Regions from separate parts of the Paenarthrobacter sp. TA1.8 genome, predicted to be linked through region 2. Evidence: predicted binding sites of a transcription regulator. Region 2 holds the regulator's gene; the other holds the start of a gene.

Region 1 (10,094 bases), 870 kb from region 2:
GTCCCGGCGTCGTCGGTAGCGGCCGAGCTGGACCTTGCCTGGTGGCAGTCCGCTTTGGAAGCCATGATCAGTGGTGATGACTACCTCGCCATGTCCGACGGTGATTCGTTGCGGCGCCTCGAAGCTGAATATCGCCTGGCCGACCAAGCACATATTGCCAGTGGCGCCGCCCGCCTTCGTTGGCAGCTGGCCCAGAAGTGGCGTCAGGGCCTTCTTGAGCACCCGAGGCAGGCGGAGTTGCTCCGTGCCTTGTTGAAGGACGGCCGTGTGACGTTGCCCGCCTTGAGCGCCCAAGCACCGGATCTTGTGCCTCTGTTGGTTCCTGTGTGGTCCGTCAGCCCTTATTTGCTCACGGGCGTTCTCCCGGCCGAGCAAAAGTTCGACGCCGTGGTGGTCATCGACGCCGAATCCACCTCTCTGCAGGCGGTTCTTCCCGCGATCGCCCGAGCACGACAGGTAGTTGCCTTCGGTGATGCAAAAATCGCCAATGCGCGTACTTTCAGCGTGGCCGTGGAACCTCCCGTTGCCGGGGTTGCCAGCCATGAAAACGTGGACAGTGCATTCAAGGCTCTGGCCCGGGTCCTGCCCACCTGGCAATTGAACTGGGTCTATCGCGCGGTGGACGAGGACTTGATCCTCCAGCTGAGCAAGAACTACTACGACGGCGGTCTGCGACGCCTGCCGGACGGCAATTCGGTCACTGGCCTGGATCGATCGATTCACGTGGAGTACATACCCGACGGCACCGGGCTGCCCGGTGCGGACCATGAGGGCGTTGAGTCTGTCACTGCAGAAGTGAACCGCGTGGTGGACCTTGTCTTCGAACATGCCAGGCTCCGGCCCCGTACTTCCTTGGCCGTGGTGACCGCAAGCCTGCGCCATGCTGCCAGGATCGGCGAGGCCATCAGGCTCCAATTGCCTAACCACACTCTTTTGTCCAGCTTCTTCGGAGCGGGCCCCGAGTCCTTCCGGGTGGTGGACCTTGAGCGCGCCCAGGGGCTGGTGCGTGACCACGTGATCTTCTCGCTGGGCTATGGCCGCACTCCGCACGGCCGTGCGCTCCATTCCTTCGGCCCGTTGTCCACCGAAGGCGGGCGAAACCGTTTTGCCCTGGCAATGACGCGCGCTCGACGCTCCATGCACGTCCTGACGTGCTTCCGGCCTGAGGATCTCGACCTTGATCGTCTGGCCCATGGTGCAGTGGATTTCTATGAACTGCTGGACCGGGAACTCTCCGGTAACAGCAACCTTGGAACACCTGCCTCCCGCGCTGTAGCCAGTGAGCAGGCGCTGGGTGAGGATCCGTTGGTGGCCGATCTTGGCGAACGCCTGCGTGCACGTGGAGCCCGGGTCTGGCATCTTTACGATGGTGTGCTGGATATCGCGGCGGCCGCGGACCCCGTCCACACCATTGGCCGCGAGGGTGCGGAAATCCCCACCCCTGTCGCCATCGAATCGGATGGCACTGAACGGTACCGGCGGATGAGCGTCCGTGAACGGAGCCGGTTGCGGCCGCAGTTGCTTGAGCGTATGGGCTGGCGCTACATGTCGCTTTGGACGATCGAAGTGTTCACGGATCCGTCCTCCTGCGCTGACCGGATTGGTTCGTACCTGGGGCTTGAGAACCACATCGCCCAGTCCGCTTCTGCCCACCATGGCTTCCTGCATTCGGATGGTGAACAATTGAATCCGGGCAATGAAGACCAGAGGGTGGACCAGGGCCCCGCCGTCCATGCAGACGGCGAAGCTCAGGCCGTTGCTCGTGAAGAACATGGCGTCGCCGCGACCAAAGGCTACGCGGAGAATGGGAAAGAAGCACCACTGATGGATCAGGAAACAGGCACAGAAGACCGCGCCGCGCAGGACTCCGGCGAGCCGGTCAACGATGCCACTGAAGAAGCTGCGGATGCCAAGGCCACGGCAGCTAAGACAGCCTCCAACGGAATTCTTCCTACGAAGGCTGCAGAGGATGATCCCCGGCGATGGGGCGACGAGTCCGGCTACGACCATGAGCAGTGGCTGAAGGAACAGAAGCCCCCGCATTGGGGCTGAGCTCCATCCGGCAGCAGACCGGCGCACTATGGGCTGACTAAAACAAAGAAGAGCTTGCCTTGCGTGGATGCGCCGGCAAGCTTTTCTGCTTGTTGGGGATCGGCCGCCACCACTACCAAGCCGTCGGTATCACTTGTCCCCAGCCATTCGCCGGGCTTGCCGCCTTGGGCTGATGTCCAGAGAACGGGCACCGGGCCCGCAAGAACCTGGCTTTGCCGGGCCTCGTCATAGGAGCCCGCCGCGGTAATGACCACTGTAACCAGCTGGCCGGGGGAGAGAAGCTGGATGGATGAGGGATCAGCCATCCTGAGGGGGACCGCTGCCGAGCCCACGGGTGCGCCCGTCAGGAGTCCCGGGCCCAGCAGGCTGGCCTCCGTAGGTATCTGCCCTCTGCGGAGGGGGGAAGCAAGCTGACGGCCAACAAGGGTGCCGATACTATGCACCGATCCGGTAATCGCGAGATCGGACGGCACTCCAACGCTGGTGAAATCAGATTCTGTGAGGCTGCTACCTGTCGGCAGGTCGCGGGCTGCTACCACGATGCTCACGCGCTGCTCAGACGCAGGAGTAAGTTGCTGGACGGCGATGCCGGCAGCCACGCACAGCAGGAGCGCAACGGCCAAGCGGCGGTTGCGTGAAATCCATGATCCAAATCCGCCCCGCTGACCGACATGACCTCTTGGACGGCGGCTGAACCGTGAGGTGTCTCCGGCTCGGGAACGGGATGGTCGGGCAGGAGAGCGGTTCAGCGGCGGCCAGTCACCGGCGGCTGCTGCTGCTGAACGCTCGGCGCGGGCCATGAGGGCTCTGCGGGAGGAAGATGACATCCCGCCACGTTAGCCAGTCGCACCGGGCCGCAAACAGCGGTCCGGTGCCTTATGTGGAAAACCTTTTAGCTGGCTGCGGCTGCAGTTGCGGGTGCTGCTGCAGGGGCCGCCGGGGACGACGGTGAAGCTGGTGCGGCCGAAACCGTGCTGCCCTTGGCATCGCGGGAATCAGTCCGGTAGAACCCGGAGCCCTTGAAAACGACGCCAACGCTGTTGAACTTCTTGCGAAGCGCGCCCTTGCATTCGGGGCACTCCGTCAAGGAGCTGTCAGAAAAGGACTGGACGATGTCAAAGGCATGGTCACAGTCTTTGCAGGCGTATGCGTATGTGGGCACTGAGTTCCTCCTTCAGGACAAAGTTCAGGTCCTGTGCAACACCGGCGGAGAATGTCCGCCTTAGCAGTCGCAGGGCCTGAGTGCTAATTCTATCATTGGTCCCTGTCTGGTGTACCAGCGGATGTGCCGGACCTCACTTGCCGGGACAAGGCTGTCAGACGGGCTCCGGTCCGTCGTGGAGTTGGACGACGCCCGACGGGGTCAGCACCTGGCGTACCGGGCGATCAAATGCCTCGGCGGGAATCGAGCCTGAAGGCAACAAATCGTCGTCGTACACCACTGCGATGGTGGGCGGCCGCTGGCCGGCAGCATCGAGGCCTTGGAGAAGTCGGTCGTAGTAGCCACCGCCCTGGCCAATGCGGTTTCCGTCCCGATCCACGGCTGTGGCGGGCATGAAGATCCCTGCAGCTTTGGCAATCACGGTGCTTTCCAAGCGTTCACCCTCCGGTTCGTCTATGGGCGCATAGGCGGACCTGACAAAGGCCGTGGAAGGCGTCCAATACACCCAACTCAGCAACCGCCCAGGCTCGCAAACAGGCAGCAGCACTTGATGCCCGGCCCCGTGCAGGGACTCGATGAGGGGGATAGTGGGCGGCTCGAAGGCGACGCCAAGGTACACAGCAAAGGTGGCGGCGCCGCCGGGGGAGAGCTCCGCTGCCCAGGCTGTCCCATGCCGTGCAAGCGACTCGCCTGCAGTTGCTATGTGCTCCGGAGTGAGTGTCCGCCGGTGCAGCCGCCGACTGCTGCGGATGTCTTCCTTGGATGCCATGTATGTCCAATCTGAGGTTCTCCCTGCCCGCTGAAGAGCAGGGGCTGTCCGCTACCAAGACGAAATGTGCGTCCCGCCGCGGCGAGGGGTTTAGCCGATGATGTGTTCCTTCCGTTACATTAGTCCGGTGACTCTAGAAAACAACGCTGTCCGTAAGGCCGTCATCCCCGCAGCGGGCCTTGGCACCCGGTTCCTTCCCGCCACCAAGGCGATGCCGAAGGAAATGCTGCCCGTGGTGGACAAGCCCGCCATCCAGTATGTGGTCGAAGAAGCAGTCAAGGTGGGCCTGCACGACGTCCTGATGATCACGGGGCGCAGCAAGCGCGCGCTGGAAGACCATTTTGACCGCGTGCCCGCTCTGGAGGCCACCTTGGCTGAAAAGGGCGACACCGCCAAGCTTGAGGCCATCCAATCCGCCACCAACCTCGGCGACATTCATTACGTCCGCCAGGGTGACCCGAACGGCCTGGGCCACGCAGTCCTTCGTGCAAAGCAGCATGTTGGCTATGAGCCCTTCGCCGTTCTGCTGGGCGATGACCTGATCGATGCCCGCGAGGACCTGCTAAGCGAAATGATCGCTGTCCAGCAGAAGACCGGCGGTTCCGTGGTTGCCCTTATTGAGGTGGAGCCGTCCAAGATCAGTGCTTATGGTTGCGCTGATGTTGAGGACAATGGCGAGGACGGCTACGTGCGCATCAAGCAGCTCGTCGAGAAGCCTTCTCCGGAAGAGGCCCCGTCCAACCTTGCTGTGATCGGGCGCTACGTCCTGCACCCGGCTGTGTTCGACGTCCTGGAGAAGACTGCACCCGGACGCGGTGGAGAGATCCAGCTGACAGACGCCCTCGAGGTTCTCGCTGCCGGCGAGGGCGAAGGCTATGGCGTCTACGGCGTTGTCTTCCGCGGCCGTCGCTACGATACCGGTGACAAGCTCAGCTACCTCAAGGCCTGCATCGAGCTTGCCTGCGAGCGTGAAGACCTCGGTCCTGAGCTTCGCGAGTGGCTGCCCAACTTCACAGCCGCTCTTCCCAAATAAACAAACTCATGATGTACGGCTCCGCGATCTGGCCGGTGACGCTGGAAAGCGGAGACCTGCTGCTTCGGCCTATCCGTTACCGCGATAAGCGGGAATGGTCCGAAGTCCGTTCGCGGAACAGCGAGTGGCTCGCGCCATGGGAGGCGTCCAACCCGGCACCGGGTGGGCGCCTCCCCAGCTACCGCCAAATGGTGGGTTCCTTGAATGAACAAGCCCGTCAGTCAACCGCCCTGCCATTCCTCATTGTTGAGCGAACCGATGGCTTTGGTGAGCCGAAAATCGTCGGGCAACTGACGGTTTCATCGATCGTTTGGGGGTCGGCCATGATGGCCACCCTCGGATATTGGGTTGATAAGGACCGTGCCGGGCACGGCATCGCTCCCACAGCGGTTGCGATGGCCACAGACCACTGTTTCAGGGTGCTGGGACTGCACCGTATGGAAATCAACATCCGCCCCGAGAACTCAGCGAGTTTGCGGGTGGTGGAGAAGCTTGGATTCCGCGACGAGGGGTACAGGGAGCGCTACCTGCACATCAACGGCGAATGGGCTGACCACCGCTCCTTTGCACTGACCTCCGAGGAAGTTCCAGAGGGACTCCTGCGCCGGTGGCTCAGAAGATAAACGGGCAGGTCATCGGCCTTTTTGCCCATATCTCCAATCATTTGCGGACTTGCGGGCGACACACCGGCCGCAATGCCGCCGCACCCGAAGATTTGCTTCTACGGTTTTGAATGTGGACTTCCCTCTCAGCAGCTCAGTGATACTCGTGGTCACTGTTGCGCTGTGGATGGTCTGGGTGGCGCCCTATGTTCTGCGGAACAGGCGGCAACAAGTCCAAACGGCCGGTGTTCCAGCAGAGGCTTTTGATGACGAACCAGACGAAACGCAGGCAGGGGTGGTACTGACTTTGGCACCTCAGCAGGAGAAACCGATGGAGACCATGCATAGCGAAGCACCGGCGTCGCCCCAGGAATCCCGCGCGGCCGAGCCCGCCCTCGGGAAGGTACCCACTACTCCATTCACTATCCGCTACGCCCGGCTAACGCTGGCCCTGGCAGGTCTTGCCCTGCTGGTGACAGCTGCGGTGTCCGGAGTCCTACGAATTCTTGGGATCGGTTCTGTCTGGTTGCCGCTGGTGTCGCTCATCGGTGCGGTGCTCGCCGTCGTAACGTTGCGGAAGCTGGCCCTGCGTGATCTTCGCGAACGCCGGGCCCGTCGTGCTGCTCAGGCCTCTCCCATCCCGACGCCTGCGCGATACCTGCCGAAGGAACCGGCTGTGGAGTCGAAGGAAACCACGGTTTTCGACGCCGAAGCCACCAGCCGTGAGGCTGCTCGCTTATCCGCGGTGGAACTGCGGCAGGCAGCGCTGGCCGTGGCTATTGCCGCGGGAGACAAATCTGCTCAGAATACGAAGGATTCGAAGGGTGCCTCCTGGCAGCCAGTCGAGGTCCCGAAGCCCACGTACGTGGCTGCTGCCAAAGCACCGCGTCCGGCTCCAGAGCCTTTGGATCTGCCCGAAGCACCAAAGCCTGTGGGCAAACCTGTCCTGAAGCAGAACGTTGAACAGGCTGAGGTTGCGGCCGCCGTAGTCGCATCCGCCAAGGGCCACAGTGCTCTGAGCAACCTGGACGATGTCCTGCAGCGTCGACGCGCCTAACCACACGTGACAACGCTGTGCGTTGCGGGTGGCACGGGCCAGGTAGGTCATGAGCTTGTCCGACTCGCCCTTCTAGCGGGGTACCAGGTTTCGGTCCTGAGCCGCAATGTGCCGCCTGTCGGCTCAGCGAAGCACCACGACGGCGCCACATACTTTGCGGGCGACGTCACCTCAGGGGATGGCCTGGCAGCCGCGGTGGCGGGTGCCGACGTCGTCATCGATTGCCTTGAAGGGCAGTTCGGCAAAGCCCAAAAGCAGTTCGCCGACGGCGGCGGCAGGCTTCTTGCTGCAGCGCACCTGGCTGGCGTCCGCAAAGCTGTGGCTCTGTCCATCATCAACTGTGATCTCAGCTCCTTTTCCTACTACGCCTCCAAAGCCGCCAAGGAACGGAAGTACGCGGAGTCGCCATTGAAGACCGTGGTGGTCCGGTCAACGCAGTTCCATGGCTTGGTGGCAAGGATTTTCGCGGCCGGTGCAAAGGTAAGGCTGATTCCCACCTTCAAAGCCGTCAGACTCCAGTCGATCGCGCCGGCAGATGTTGCAGCGGCGTTGCTTGAGGCAGCGGTGGGTGAATCGCGGGATAACTCGCATGCCGAGCATCTAGTGGTGACAATTGCAGGCCCGGAAACCCTGGCAATGAGGGAGATGGCAGAGTCATGGAAATCGGTAGTGGGCTCGAGGGGCAGGATTATTGAGTTGCCTTTGCCCGGACCGATGGGTGATTTTCTTCGCGCCGGACACAACCTGAGCTCCGAGCAGCCGTATGGCACGGAGACGTTCGTGTCGTGGTTGGAAAAGCACAGGGAAAGTTTGTAGCCTAAGGTCACTGGCCGGGCAGTTGAGCTTGGTTCAGGGGCTATAGCTCAGTTGGTAGAGCGCTTCGTTCGCATCGAAGAGGTCAGGAGTTCGAATCTCCTTAGCTCCACAGATTTTCTGGCCTTCGGTGGTCCGCAACGCCGAAGAACGTTCCCATCTATCGCTTTAGGGGCAATTCAGCGTGCCGCTGAGGGGCTGCCCGGCCCAGAAGTTGGTGGAGTTGGGAACCTTGTAGTAGCCACGGATCTGGTACGTCCAGGTACCGGACAAGTCACCTATGCTGTGGATGCCCGAACTATAGGAACGTCCGGAGCTCTTGCTCATGTCGCCGGTGAACTGCACGAGGCCATCCGGGTCGATGACCTTGAGCTCGTGGTAGTTGGCGAACGGAACAGCCGGGAAGCTGCCGACACTGATTTTGGCCTGGGCGAACCAGAGGAAGGAATCGCAGCTCTTGGTCACGGCCACGGTGTTTGCTGCTGGTGCCGGAATACGTGCGGCAGTAAGCGCCATTGCGCCGGCATCGGTGTCGTTGAATTGGGCGTGTGCGGGTGGAACCTGGGCACCCATCAAGAGGAGTACCGCGGCCAGGATGATGGCCGGTACTTGCCAGATGATGCCCTTGCATTGCATGCGTGTGGTCCTCGTTCCCGTAGCGTGGTGATCTCTCCCTCCAAAAGTGTGCCCGGGCGGTCTCAGGAATGGCCTCGGTGAACACTCAAGGTCTGCTCAAGAATGAAAGTACCCCCTGAGACTGGACCAGGAAAGTGGACCGGGGACCGGCCTGAAGAGCAAACGGGCCGGCCCCCGGGGACTTTGGTGGAACCTCTGGGGCTCCTGCTGTTGCTGCGTCTGGCTGACAAGAACTACTGTGCAGGGCCCGGATCAAGAACAAATCCTGTGTTTGGTCAACAGTTCCTCAGGAAAACCTCAAGACTTCCGCGCTGCCTGGATGAGCTGGTATGTAGGCTGTACCTGTGAGTCAACCGTTGGACGAGGGTCCGTTCTTTCACGGCACCAAAGCCCATCTTCGGGAGGGCGATCTCCTGAGGCCAGGCTTCAGGTCGAACTACCGTCTTGATGTGGTGATGAACCATATTTACTTCACGGCTCTTCGGGACGGTGCGGGGCTGGCTGCCGAGCTGGCGGCCGGCGAAGGGGAACCGCGCGTCTATGCCGTTGAACCCACCGGAGCATTCGAGGACGACCCGAACGTGACCGACAAGAAGTTCCCGGGCAACCCCACCCGATCATTCCGCAGCAGCTCCCCGCTCAAGGTCACTGGTGAAGTGACTGACTGGACTCGGCTGACTCCCCAAGCGCTGCGAGAGTGGCGGGAACGGCTGGCGGCAATTGTTGCGGACGAACGCGGCGAAATCATCAACTAACGGCTTTGCGCGGAGCAAGCGCTCAGGGCAGGTAGTGGCCCCTCCGGAAGCAGCAAAAGACGAGTACCAACTACTCGTGTGCCGGCTTGGCGGCTCGTCTTTACTGGACCCAGCGGATCCCCGCAACGGCCAGTGACCCCCCTCGTTGGCCGGGGCTGCCCAAGGATCCGCGGCAGGGGCCGGACGGCATCACCCAGAAGTGCTGTCCGGCCCTGCGCAAAGGGCCCTGCCATTGTCTCAGGGACAAACCGTGTATATCGTTAACTATCGTTCAGTATCGTTCGCGACATACCGAGGTGAGCCTGATGCATAATTCATTCCCCGCAAACGGATTTATGGGAAACAACCTGGACGGCATGTGGCAAGCCGTGGAGGAGTTCCGGTCACGCTTCGAGAAGCGTTCAGGCACCCGGGCTGGGCGGGGCGAGCTGAGGACAGCCATTCTGGCCCTCCTCGCTGAGCGTCCAATGCACGGTTATCAGATCATCCGTGAAATCGAAGAGCGGAGCGGTGGAAGCTGGAAGCCAAGCGCTGGCTCCGTTTATCCGACCCTGCAGTTGCTGGCAGATGAGGGGTTTGTCAGCACTGAGGAATCAAATGGCCGCAAGATCTACTCCCTCACCGAAGCGGGCCGCGAGGACGTTGCAAGTGCCGAAACAGCAGCGCCTTGGGAGTCCGCCGGCAACACTCCCGGCTTCGGCGCACTGCCCAAGGCTGGGGTCGAGCTTGCTCAGGCGGCGGCCCAGGTGGGGCGCACCGGAACGCCAAAACAGGTGCAGGAAGCTGTGACGGTGCTGGAAGACGCACGCCGTCGGCTGTACTCGATCCTCGCCCAGGACTGAAGGGGTGACGTCGGTTCGACGTAACCGGACGGATCCCTTGGCCGGTGAAGCCAGAGCCCGTTATCGCCGAATCCTGCGCTTTGCCGCATGGCATTTACTGGTCACCTGGTGGTTCGAGTTGTTTCTGCCTCGAGTCGGGCTGCGCCGACTGACTGAGCGCAACCGGGCTCAAAGGATGCGGCGCTTCGCGCAACGCTTCCATGGCCTTGCGGTGGAGCTTGGCGGCCTCATGATCAAGGTGGGCCAGTTCATGTCGTCCAGGCTCGATGTACTCCCGCCGGAGATCACTGCCGAGCTGGAGGGCCTTCAGGACGAAGTCCCGCCGGTCCCCTTCCCGGCCATTCGCGCGCTTGCTGAAGCCGAACTGGGTGCG
Region 2 (9,412 bases):
TCATCCTGCGTGGCATGCCCGGCGTTGCGCGCCTGCACCTCGGCAACCTGCGGGCAGATGGCGATATCACCCAGCATGCCCTGCGGCGTGGGCTTGTCCGGAGTGCCCGGCGTCAATTCGTCCATGGGTACGGACAACACGTCCGTAGCTCCGGGCTCGTCCATAAGTTCGATGTGAAGCTTTTCCATGGCCGGTTCATCGACAAGGAGAATGGACAGTTCGGCCTGGGGGTGGATGTACAGACGCTCAAAGATGAAGCGGGACAACGTCACCAGCTGCGCTTCGTCCACCGCTACACCGGACTCGTTGTTTACTTCAATGCTCATTTGCGTTCTCCACGTTGGTACTGTGCGCCAGTGGCGTCTGTGCGGTGTGCGTCGTCCCATGTGCTGTAGGCGGAGACGATGTCGGCAACCAAGCGGTGCCGCACGACGTCAGCAGCCTCCAGGATGGAGAAATTGACGTCGTCAATCCCCTTCAGGATCTCCCTGACGATCCGCAGGCCCGATGTTGAACCGGAAGGCAGGTCAATCTGGGTGACATCGCCCGTGACCACCATTTTCGATCCGAAACCGAGGCGGGTCAGGAACATTTTCATCTGCTCCGGAGTGGTGTTCTGCGCTTCGTCGAGGATGATGAAGGCGTCGTTCAGTGTCCGTCCTCGCATGTAGGCCAAAGGAGCGACCTCGATGGTCCCCGCAGCCATCAAACGCGGGATGGATTCAGGATCCATCATGTCGTGCAAAGCGTCATACAGCGGGCGAAGATAGGGGTCGATCTTGTCGCTCAGCGTGCCGGGGAGGAAGCCCAGCCTCTCCCCCGCTTCCACCGCGGGCCGGGTCAGGATGATGCGGCTGACTTCCTTCGTCTGCAGGGCCTGCACTGCTTTGGCCATTGCCAGGTAAGTCTTTCCAGTACCAGCCGGGCCAATCCCAAAAATCACGGTGTTGTCGTCAATGGCGTCAACATAGTTTTTCTGGTTCAGCGTCTTCGGCCGTATGGTCTTACCCCTGCTGGACAGGATGTTGTGCGTCAGGACATCCGCCGGATTCTGCACGGACTGCGTCCTCAGCAGGGACACGAGCTGCTGCAGGACGTCCGGAGTGACCACAGTCCCCTTCGCCACGAGCCCCCGGACTTCCTCCAAGAGCCGCATGATGCGTGGAATGACTGCGGAAGGCCCGGTCATGGAAAGTTCGTTGCCACGGACGTGGAAATTAACGTCCTGGAACTGTTCCTCGATGTATCGCAAGGCTTCGTCGTGGCTGCCCAACGAGTGAACCATCTGGTCGGAGTTGTCGAACGTGACAACTTCCGTGCGCGTACCCGGTAGTGTGTGCGGGAACTCGGTGGGCGGCTGGTTGCCGTTTCCGGTCCTGAGCCGCCCGTTCAAAGATTCACTCATAGTGCTGGCCTTAGGGCCTTTTCTCCTCCGGTTGGTCGTATTAACGCCATCGATTCGACATTCGTGGCCACTTAAAGGCGACCGCCCGGATGCCGGAATGTCTTCAATCCTACGCCAGCCCGGCCCGCGTTGAACCTCAACGGACGGCATCATCAGGGACCGGTTGTTACGTCAGACATATTGTCTCAACTCTGCATCAAGCCGGTATCAATCATGTTTCAGTTGGCGCCTGACAGCCCGAACCCGACCGACCGCCGTCGACGATGTGCCAAGCTGGCATAGCGGGTGGATCAGCACCCTGCGGTCCGGCCTGGTGGCTTCGGCCGCCAAGAGAGACACGCTAAGGCAGGAAGCCCATCACGAAGCCAGCAATCATCGGGAATGGCTCGCGCAGTCGGACGAGGTCCGTCATCGCCGTGCCAGCTATGTTTGCTGTCCTTTTGCTGACCGGTTGCATCGCCAACGGCGGCGGTAGCCAAGCAAGCGTTAGTTCGCCACCAGTCACCGTCCAGGACGCCCCTGCCAGCCACGCCCCGCTGGAGACCACGCAGGCTTCCACCAAAATCCCGGTGTACTGGATAGGACGCAGCAAGGAAGAGGTTTACCTCTACCGCGAGTTCAGAGACATTTCGAGCGACGAAAATCCTGTGACCACAGCACTGCGGATCATGATGGCCGAAAAACCCTTGGACCACGACTTCTTCACGCCGTGGCAGGACCCCGAGAGTCTTGCTACGTCCATCTCGGGCAAGAATGTGATCACCGTTGATATTTCGCGGGACGCCTTCAACTCAAACCTCGACGCCGGAATGGCGCATCGCGCCGTCCAGCAATTGGTCTACACGGCTACAGCGGCAGCTTCGTCCTCCGGACTCATAAACTCAGGCCAGCAAATCCAGGTTGTCATTTTGGTTGATGGACATAAGGACTACATGGCGTTCGGGCAGGTACAGCTCGGCCAACCCATGGAACGGAATGCCTCCCTGGTTGCGCCGCTCTGGATTATCGATCCGCAGGAAGAAACGTCCTTGCCGGCGGGCGTCGTCAAGTTCAACGGCCGCAGCACCGACAGCTCCAGGCCCGTCAGCTGGCAGATCCTCCAAGAGAACGGCAAGGGCGAAAAGACCGGCCTGCTCACCGGTCAAACCAAGGCGACCGGTGAACCTGGTCAATACGGACTTTTTACCTTCACCGCCACGTTGAAGACCGGAAAGTATGAGTTGCGGGTTTCACAAGTCGATGAAGCCGGCGCCATCATCGAAACGAGCACCGATACCCGCCTGTTCAACGTCGGATAGCGTGCGGGGCTGGATAGCCTGCGGGGCTGGTTACCAGCGGCCCAGAACGTCACTGGCAAGAACGACGGCGGCGGGTCCCGCCGTCGACGACCGCAAGACATGATGACCCAACAGGGCCGTTACGGCGCCTGCGTCGCTGAGCCGTGTTACTTCACGCGGTGAGATTCCGCCCTCCGGTCCAACGATCAAAAGAACCTCCCGCGGTGACCCCGCAGCGTCACTGAGCAACGCAGCCGACTCTTCGAGGACAGTCCGCAAGGGATTCTTGGCGTCTTCATGCAGGATGATGGCCAAGTCAGCGGCCTCGACCGCCTTCGCCAAATTAGCGGTATCCACGATGGACCGGACCTCAGGAATCCAGGCTCGCCGCGCCTGCTTGGCGGCCGCAGTGACCACCGACTGCCACTTCGCGTGGGCTTTGGCAGCCCTTTCGCCCTTCCAACGCACGATTGCGCGCTCAGACTGCCATGGAATGACAGCATCAATTCCTAGTTCCGTGGCGGTCTCGATGGCAAGTTCATCGCGGTCACCTTTAGCCAGGGCCTGAACCAGCACCAACCGGACCTCCGGCTGCTCCTCGAAAAGCACCTCAGACGCCTTCACGGTCAAACTGCTGGATCCGGCGTCCACCACCGTGCCTATCAGCCGCGCACCTGAACCGTCCGCTATATCAACGGGCTCGCCCGCGGCCAGGCGTTTGACCGTTACAGCATGCCGGGCCTCGGGACCCTCGAGCACGAATGTGGAACCGGGGATCACCTGGCCGAGGCTGCCCGCGGCTGTGAAGAAAACGGGGTTGCTCACCGCTACAGGTTACCGAGCTTGTCCCGCAGCTTCGCGAACATGCCCCCGCTTGCCACAAGCTTTCCTTCGGTGAACTGCTCATTGCGCAGCTTGGCGAGCTGCTGCAAGAGTTCTTCCTGGGCGGGGTCGAGCTTGCTTGGCGTCTCTACGTGCAGGTGAACCTTGAGGTCGCCTCGTCCGTAACCACGGAGGTGCGTGACGCCCAGGCCGCGGAGGGTAATGATTTCGCCCGACTGCGTGCCGGCCTTCACGTCGATATCCTGTGCGCCGTCGAAGGTGTCCAGCTGCAGCTCGGTGCCAAGTGCCGCCGCCGTCATGGGGACGCTCAGTGTGGCATGAAGGTCGTCGCCTTCACGCATGAACATGGAATCGTTGTTGACCCGGATTTCTACATAGAGATCACCGGCAGGACCACCTGCGGGACCTGCTTCGCCCTGCCCGGACAACTGGATGCGCGTACCGGTTGCGACGCCTGCCGGTACCTTGATGGTGAGGGAACGGCGGCTGCGGATTCGGCCCTGTCCGTTGCACTCGTTGCAGGGGTCCTTGATGACCGTGCCGAAGCCTTCGCAGGAACCACAAGGCGCGGTGGTCATGACCTGACCGAGAATGGATCGGACAGCCCGCTGTACCTGGCCGCTGCCACCGCAAATGTCGCAGCGTTCCGGGTGGGTGCCCGGGCGGCAGCAGCTGCCGTCACAGGTGGGGCAAACCACGGCAGTGTCCACTTCAAGCTTCTTGTTGACGCCGAACACGGCGTCCTTCAGGTCGATGCGGACGCTGATTAGTGCGTCCTGGCCGCGACGGACACGCGAGGCTGGTCCACCGTGGCCGCCACCGCCACCAAAGAAGGTGTCGAAGATGTCCTGGAACGCGAAACCCTGGCCGGAGTAGCCGCCACCGAAACCGTTGTCGGTGCCGTTCTCATTGCCGGTGGCATCGTAGACCCGGCGCTTCTGGGGGTCGGACAACACTTCGTAAGCGTGGGTCACGGCCTTGAACTGTTCCGCGACATCTTCACCGGGGTTTACGTCGGGGTGCAGTTTCCGCGCCAACTTGCGGTACGCCTTTTTGATCTCTTCCCCGGTGGCTTCCGGCGAGACTCCCAAAACGTCATAGTGGCTGCTCAAAGTCGGTATCTCTTCCTTGTTGTACTGCGGATGTTTCCTCGGACCGGTTTTCAGCCGCCGAGAATGCGGGAAAGGTAACGGGCCACGGCGCGTACGGCTGCCATGGTGGTGGGGTAGTCCATGCGTGTCGGACCGAGAATCCCCACCTTGGCCCCGGAGCCATAGCCGGTAGCCACGACGGACGCCTCAGCCAAGCCGTCGTACGGATTTTCGCGTCCAATGCTCACGGTGACGCCACGGGGATCATCCCCCATGTCAGACAACAACCGAAGCATGACAACTTGTTCCTCGAGTGCCTCCAGCACGGGACCGATGCTCAATGGGAAATCCACATTGGAGCGGGCCAGGTTGGCCGTTCCTGCCATCAGGATGCGCTCTTCGCGGCTGGTGTCACTGAGTGATTGCAGCCCCTGAGCCAACGTCTGCGCCAAGCTGCGGAGTTCCGGCGGACACAGGGCGACTACCGATGGCAGCACCTGCGGCAAAAGAGCCATCTGGGTGGCTGCGATGCTGCCGAGGAAGCGGGACCTCAGGAGCATCAGCGCCTCGTTGCTCACGTCAGAGCCGGCGTCGATGACCTTCTGCCCAACGCTGCCCGTATCCGCAATGAGGACCACAAGCACCTGCTTTGGGGCCAACAGGACGAATTCCACGTGCCGGACCAGCGCGCGATTGGAATGGGGATACTGCACCACGGCCACCTGGTTGGTCAGCTGCGACAGAAGCCTTACAGTGCGCTCCAGGATGTCATCAACATCATCCGGGCCCTCAAGCAACGAGTGGATAGCCCTGCGCTCGGCGGCCGAAAGCGGCTTGACCTGGGAAATGCGGTCAACGAATAAGCGGTAACCCTTGTCCGTTGGGATTCGGCCTGCGCTGGTATGGGGCGCCGCGATGAGGCCTTCCTCTTCCAAGACAGCCATGTCGTTCCTGATGGTGGCACTGGAAACGCCAAGATGGTGCCGTTCCACGAGGGCCTTCGACCCAACAGGTTCCCTGGAATGCACGTAATCCTCAACGATGGCACGCAGCACCTCAAGCTTGCGCGGCTCACTCATTGCTCCACCTCCTGACGACTGCCTTGGTCCCTACGACCGGTCAACGCGGGATCTCAATCGGACCACCACACTTAGCACTCAACATGCCCAAGTGCTAACAAGTCTAGTATGAGCCACCCCGTTGCTAGCATTGAAACCTCGCGCGGCCGCCTTCGGCCCGCGCCAAAAACCAGCACAAAAGGTAGGAATCCCTTGGCTTTCGACAATTGGGGCCCGCAGGATCTGTCCGCTCCTGGCAAAAAACAGCTGCCGGAAGTGGCCGTGCAGCGGGGAATGGTCCTCGAAGACGTGCAGTCGGGCTGGGTGGGCGAAGTCACCCGTGTTGAGAAATCAGGAGGAATGCACGTTGTCTCCCTTGAAGACAGGCGCGGAAAGACCAAGTCGTTCCAGTTGGGATTCGGGTTCCTACTGGAAGGGCAGGCAATCCGGCTGATGCCTCCTGCTGCCCGCTCTGCCGCGTCCGCCGCTCCTTCCACCCGGACAGCGTCCGGATCCGTGAGGGTACAGGGCCAACGTGCCCAGGTGGCCAAGGCGAGCCGCGTCTGGGTGGAAGGAAAGCACGACGCCGAGCTCGTCGAGAAGGTCTGGGGTGACGATCTCCGCGTGGAAGGCATCGTCGTGGAGCCACTGCATGGCGTTGACGACCTGAAGTCGGCCATCGCTGCCTTCAACCCCGGGCCGGGTCGCCGCCTTGGCATCTTGGTGGACCACCTTGTCCCCGGGTCCAAAGAGTCGCGCATCGCAGCCGAGGCAATGACGGTGCCCGGAGCGGCAGGAAACGTTTTGATTGTCGGCCACCCCTACGTGGACGTCTGGCAGGCCATCCGGCCAAAGGTCCTGGGCATCGAGGCTTGGCCTGCCGTACCCCGGGGGATCGATTGGAAGACAGGAATCCTCACGGCCTTCGGCTGGCCCCACGAGACCGCGGAGGACATAGGCTTGGGCTGGCAGCGGCTACTCGGGGCAGTTCGCACCTATGCCGACCTTGAAGCATCTCTCCTGGGCCGCGTTGAAGAAGTCATCGATTTCCTGACGGTTCCTTGAGCCACGGTCCATGAGCTATCAGCAACTACCGTGTCAACGGGGCGTTGGTCCCGGGAAGTACCTTGGGGCCGGTATTCTGGGACAGCAATACCGCAGCATCTTTACAGCAAAGGGAAGACACCGTGGCAGATAACGCTCCTGAAGAACCGGGCAGCGCCGCAGGCCGGCCCCAGTACCATGGCGCGCCTGCCAACGCACTCCCGTTGACGGCCAGCGAGGACAGGCAGTGGGCTACCTTGGCCCACTTTGGCGGCATCCTGGGATGCCTGCCATCCCTTCTGATCTACTTGATTTTCCGCGATCGCGGGCCGTTCACCGCGCAGGAATCCAAAGAGGCGCTGAACTTCACGTTGCCTCCCACCATCGCCGCAGTGCTGGCCAACATTCTGGTGCTGCTGCCGGTAGTGGGCAACATCTTCGCCGTGATTGCCACCGCTATCTGGGTGGCCCTCACGTGCTTCTCCGTCTCGGCGGGAATCCGCGTAAACCACGGGCAACCCCACCGTTACAAGGTCAACCTGCGCTGGATTAAGTAGCCCCCGCTTGCCCTTTCGGGCGGGCACTGCGATTAGTCCGGAAGAATCCTGCGGACCACGGCGTCGGCCAACAGCCGCCCCTTCAGCGTAAGCACAAGTCGGCCCTTGAACGCTTGGACGGGGTCCACCAGCTCGTCAGCAATCAGCCCGGCCATCGCATGGCGCCCGATTGCGTCCAAGGCATCCACGGACAGCCCCGTTCCGAGCCGCGCTTCGAGCATGATGCGCTCAACCTCACGGGTTTCGGCGTCGAGAGTTTCCCGGCCGGCAGCTGGCGAGCTTCCTGCAGCCAGCCGTCCCGCATAGGCAGTGGGGTGCTTGACGTTCCACCACCGGACACCTCCCACGTGGGAGTGCGCTCCGGGTCCGATGCCCCACCAGTCATCCCCGCGCCAGTAGGCAAGATTGTGCCGGCAGGCCTGTTCCGGCGTTCGGGACCAATTGCTGACCTCGTACCAGTTCAGGCCCGCCTGGGAGATCATTTTGTCTGCCAGCTCGTATTTAGCGGCGTGGTCGTCGTCATCGATTCCGGGGACTTCGCCGCGACGGATCTGGGCGGCAAGTTTCGTGCCGTCTTCGACGATCAATGCGTAGGCGCTGATGTGATCAGGCCGGTACGAGAGTGCAGTTTCGAGTGACAGCTGCCAGTCCGCCATGGATTCGCCGGGCGTGCCGTAGATGAGGTCCAGGCTCACTGCAAGGCCGGCTTCACGTGCCCACTGCACCACTAGTGGCACGCGGCTTGGCGTATGGGTGCGGTCCAGTACTTTCAGAACGTGTGGGACTGCGGATTGCATGCCGAACGAGACCCGGGTGAATCCGGCGTCAGCCAGCACCTTCAGGGATTCAGGCGTCACCGAATCGGGATTGGCCTCCGTTGTCACCTCGGCCCCCGGCTCCAAGCCCCACTGGTCGACGGCGGCGCGCAGGATCCGCGCCAGGTCTTCCGCCGGGAGGAGCGTGGGAGTACCACCACCAAAGAAAACAGTGCTGAGGGGACGCCGAGGCAGACCGGAAGCGTCCAAGGCCAACGCGGCGAAGTCGAGCTCAGATACCGCCGTAGTAGCGTAGGCATCCTGCGAGGCGCCACCGCCAAGCTCGGTGGCCGTATAGGTATTGAAGTCACAGTAGCCGCAGCGAACGGCGCAAAACGGGATATGGACGTAGAGCCCGAAATTACGGTGCTCGACGCCGGCCAACACCTGCGGAGGCAAAATGCCATCCGCAGGTGCAGGGTCGCCCAGAGGTAGGACGCTGGGCATTTACTTCTTGGCCTTGTCCTTGGACTCGTCAGTGGTCAGGGCAGCGATGAATGCCTCTTGAGGCACCTCCACGCGGCCCACCATCTTCATGCGCTTCTTGCCTTCCTTCTGCTTTTCCAGAAGTTTGCGCTTACGGGTGATGTCACCGCCGTAGCACTTGGCAAGAACGTCCTTGCGGATGGCCCGGATGCTTTCGCGGGCAATGATGCGTGATCCGATGGCGGCCTGAATGGGCACCTCGAACTGCTGCCTGGGAATAAGCTCACGGAGCTTCCCCGTCATCATCACACCGTAGGCGTAGGCCTTGTCGCGGTGGGTGATGGCGCTGAATGCGTCCACTTGTTCACCTTGGAGCAGGATGTCCACCTTGACGAGGTCGGCCACCTGCTCGCCGTCGGCCTTCCAGTCCAGGGAGGCGTAGCCGCGCGTCTTGGACTTCAGGAGGTCGAAGAAATCGAACACGATTTCGGCCAGCGGGATCCAGTAGCGGAGCTCCACGCGATCCTCGGACAAGTAGTCCATGCCGCGCATTTGGCCGCGGCGGCTTTGGCAGAGTTCCATGATGGAACCAACAAACTCGTTGGGTGCCAGGATGGTGGCGGACACCATGGGTTCGCGGACCTCGGAGATCTTGCCCGTGGGGTACTCGCTGGGGTTGGTGACGTGGATGACCTTCTTGTCCTCCAGTGTCACCTCGTACTCCACGTTGGGAGCCGTGGAGATAAGGTCCAGGTTGTATTCACGCTCGAGGCGTTCACGCGTGATCTCGAGGTGAAGCAACCCAAGGAACCCAACACGGAAACCGAAGCCCAACGCTGCAGACGTCTCGGGCTCGTAAACCAGCGCGGCGTCGTTGAGCATCAGCTTTTCGAGGG

Evidence for each region. The regulator HrcA, encoded in region 2, represses chaperone genes, less so after heat shock. The targets are predictions, from matches to a motif close to TTNGCACTCGNNNNNNNCGAGTGCNAA.
Region 1: ACNAOT_RS16055 (FmdB family zinc ribbon protein) is a predicted target of HrcA. The motif match lies at 3,275-3,301, and genes of this name have one in related genera.

Annotation. Positions count from the first base shown of each region.
Region 1 is NZ_CP184287.1:3,439,027-3,449,120, reverse strand. Features, by position in the region: gene ACNAOT_RS16065 (AAA family ATPase) at 1-2,052, shown strand, start outside; gene cpaB (Flp pilus assembly protein CpaB) at 2,079-2,879, opposite strand; gene ACNAOT_RS16055 (FmdB family zinc ribbon protein) at 2,945-3,214, opposite strand; gene ACNAOT_RS16050 (5-formyltetrahydrofolate cyclo-ligase) at 3,369-3,983, opposite strand; gene galU (UTP--glucose-1-phosphate uridylyltransferase GalU) at 4,081-5,016, shown strand; gene ACNAOT_RS16040 (GNAT family N-acetyltransferase) at 5,028-5,639, shown strand; gene ACNAOT_RS16035 (hypothetical protein) at 5,785-6,675, shown strand; gene ACNAOT_RS16030 (SDR family oxidoreductase) at 6,682-7,491, shown strand; tRNA gene ACNAOT_RS16025 (tRNA-Ala) at 7,528-7,600, shown strand; gene ACNAOT_RS16020 (hypothetical protein) at 7,657-8,124, opposite strand; gene arr (NAD(+)--rifampin ADP-ribosyltransferase) at 8,469-8,879, shown strand; gene ACNAOT_RS16010 (PadR family transcriptional regulator) at 9,185-9,721, shown strand; gene ACNAOT_RS16005 (ABC1 kinase family protein) at 9,726-10,094, shown strand, end outside.
Region 2 is NZ_CP184287.1:2,564,823-2,574,234, forward strand. Features, by position in the region: gene ybeY (rRNA maturation RNase YbeY) at 1-326, opposite strand, end outside; gene ACNAOT_RS11820 (PhoH family protein) at 323-1,405, opposite strand; gene ACNAOT_RS11825 (GerMN domain-containing protein) at 1,831-2,703, shown strand; gene ACNAOT_RS11830 (16S rRNA (uracil(1498)-N(3))-methyltransferase) at 2,734-3,507, opposite strand; gene dnaJ (molecular chaperone DnaJ) at 3,510-4,637, opposite strand; gene hrcA (heat-inducible transcriptional repressor HrcA) at 4,688-5,695, opposite strand; gene ACNAOT_RS11845 (DUF3097 domain-containing protein) at 5,888-6,739, shown strand; gene ACNAOT_RS11850 (DUF4870 domain-containing protein) at 6,862-7,275, shown strand; gene hemW (radical SAM family heme chaperone HemW) at 7,308-8,537, opposite strand; gene lepA (translation elongation factor 4) at 8,538-9,412, opposite strand, start outside.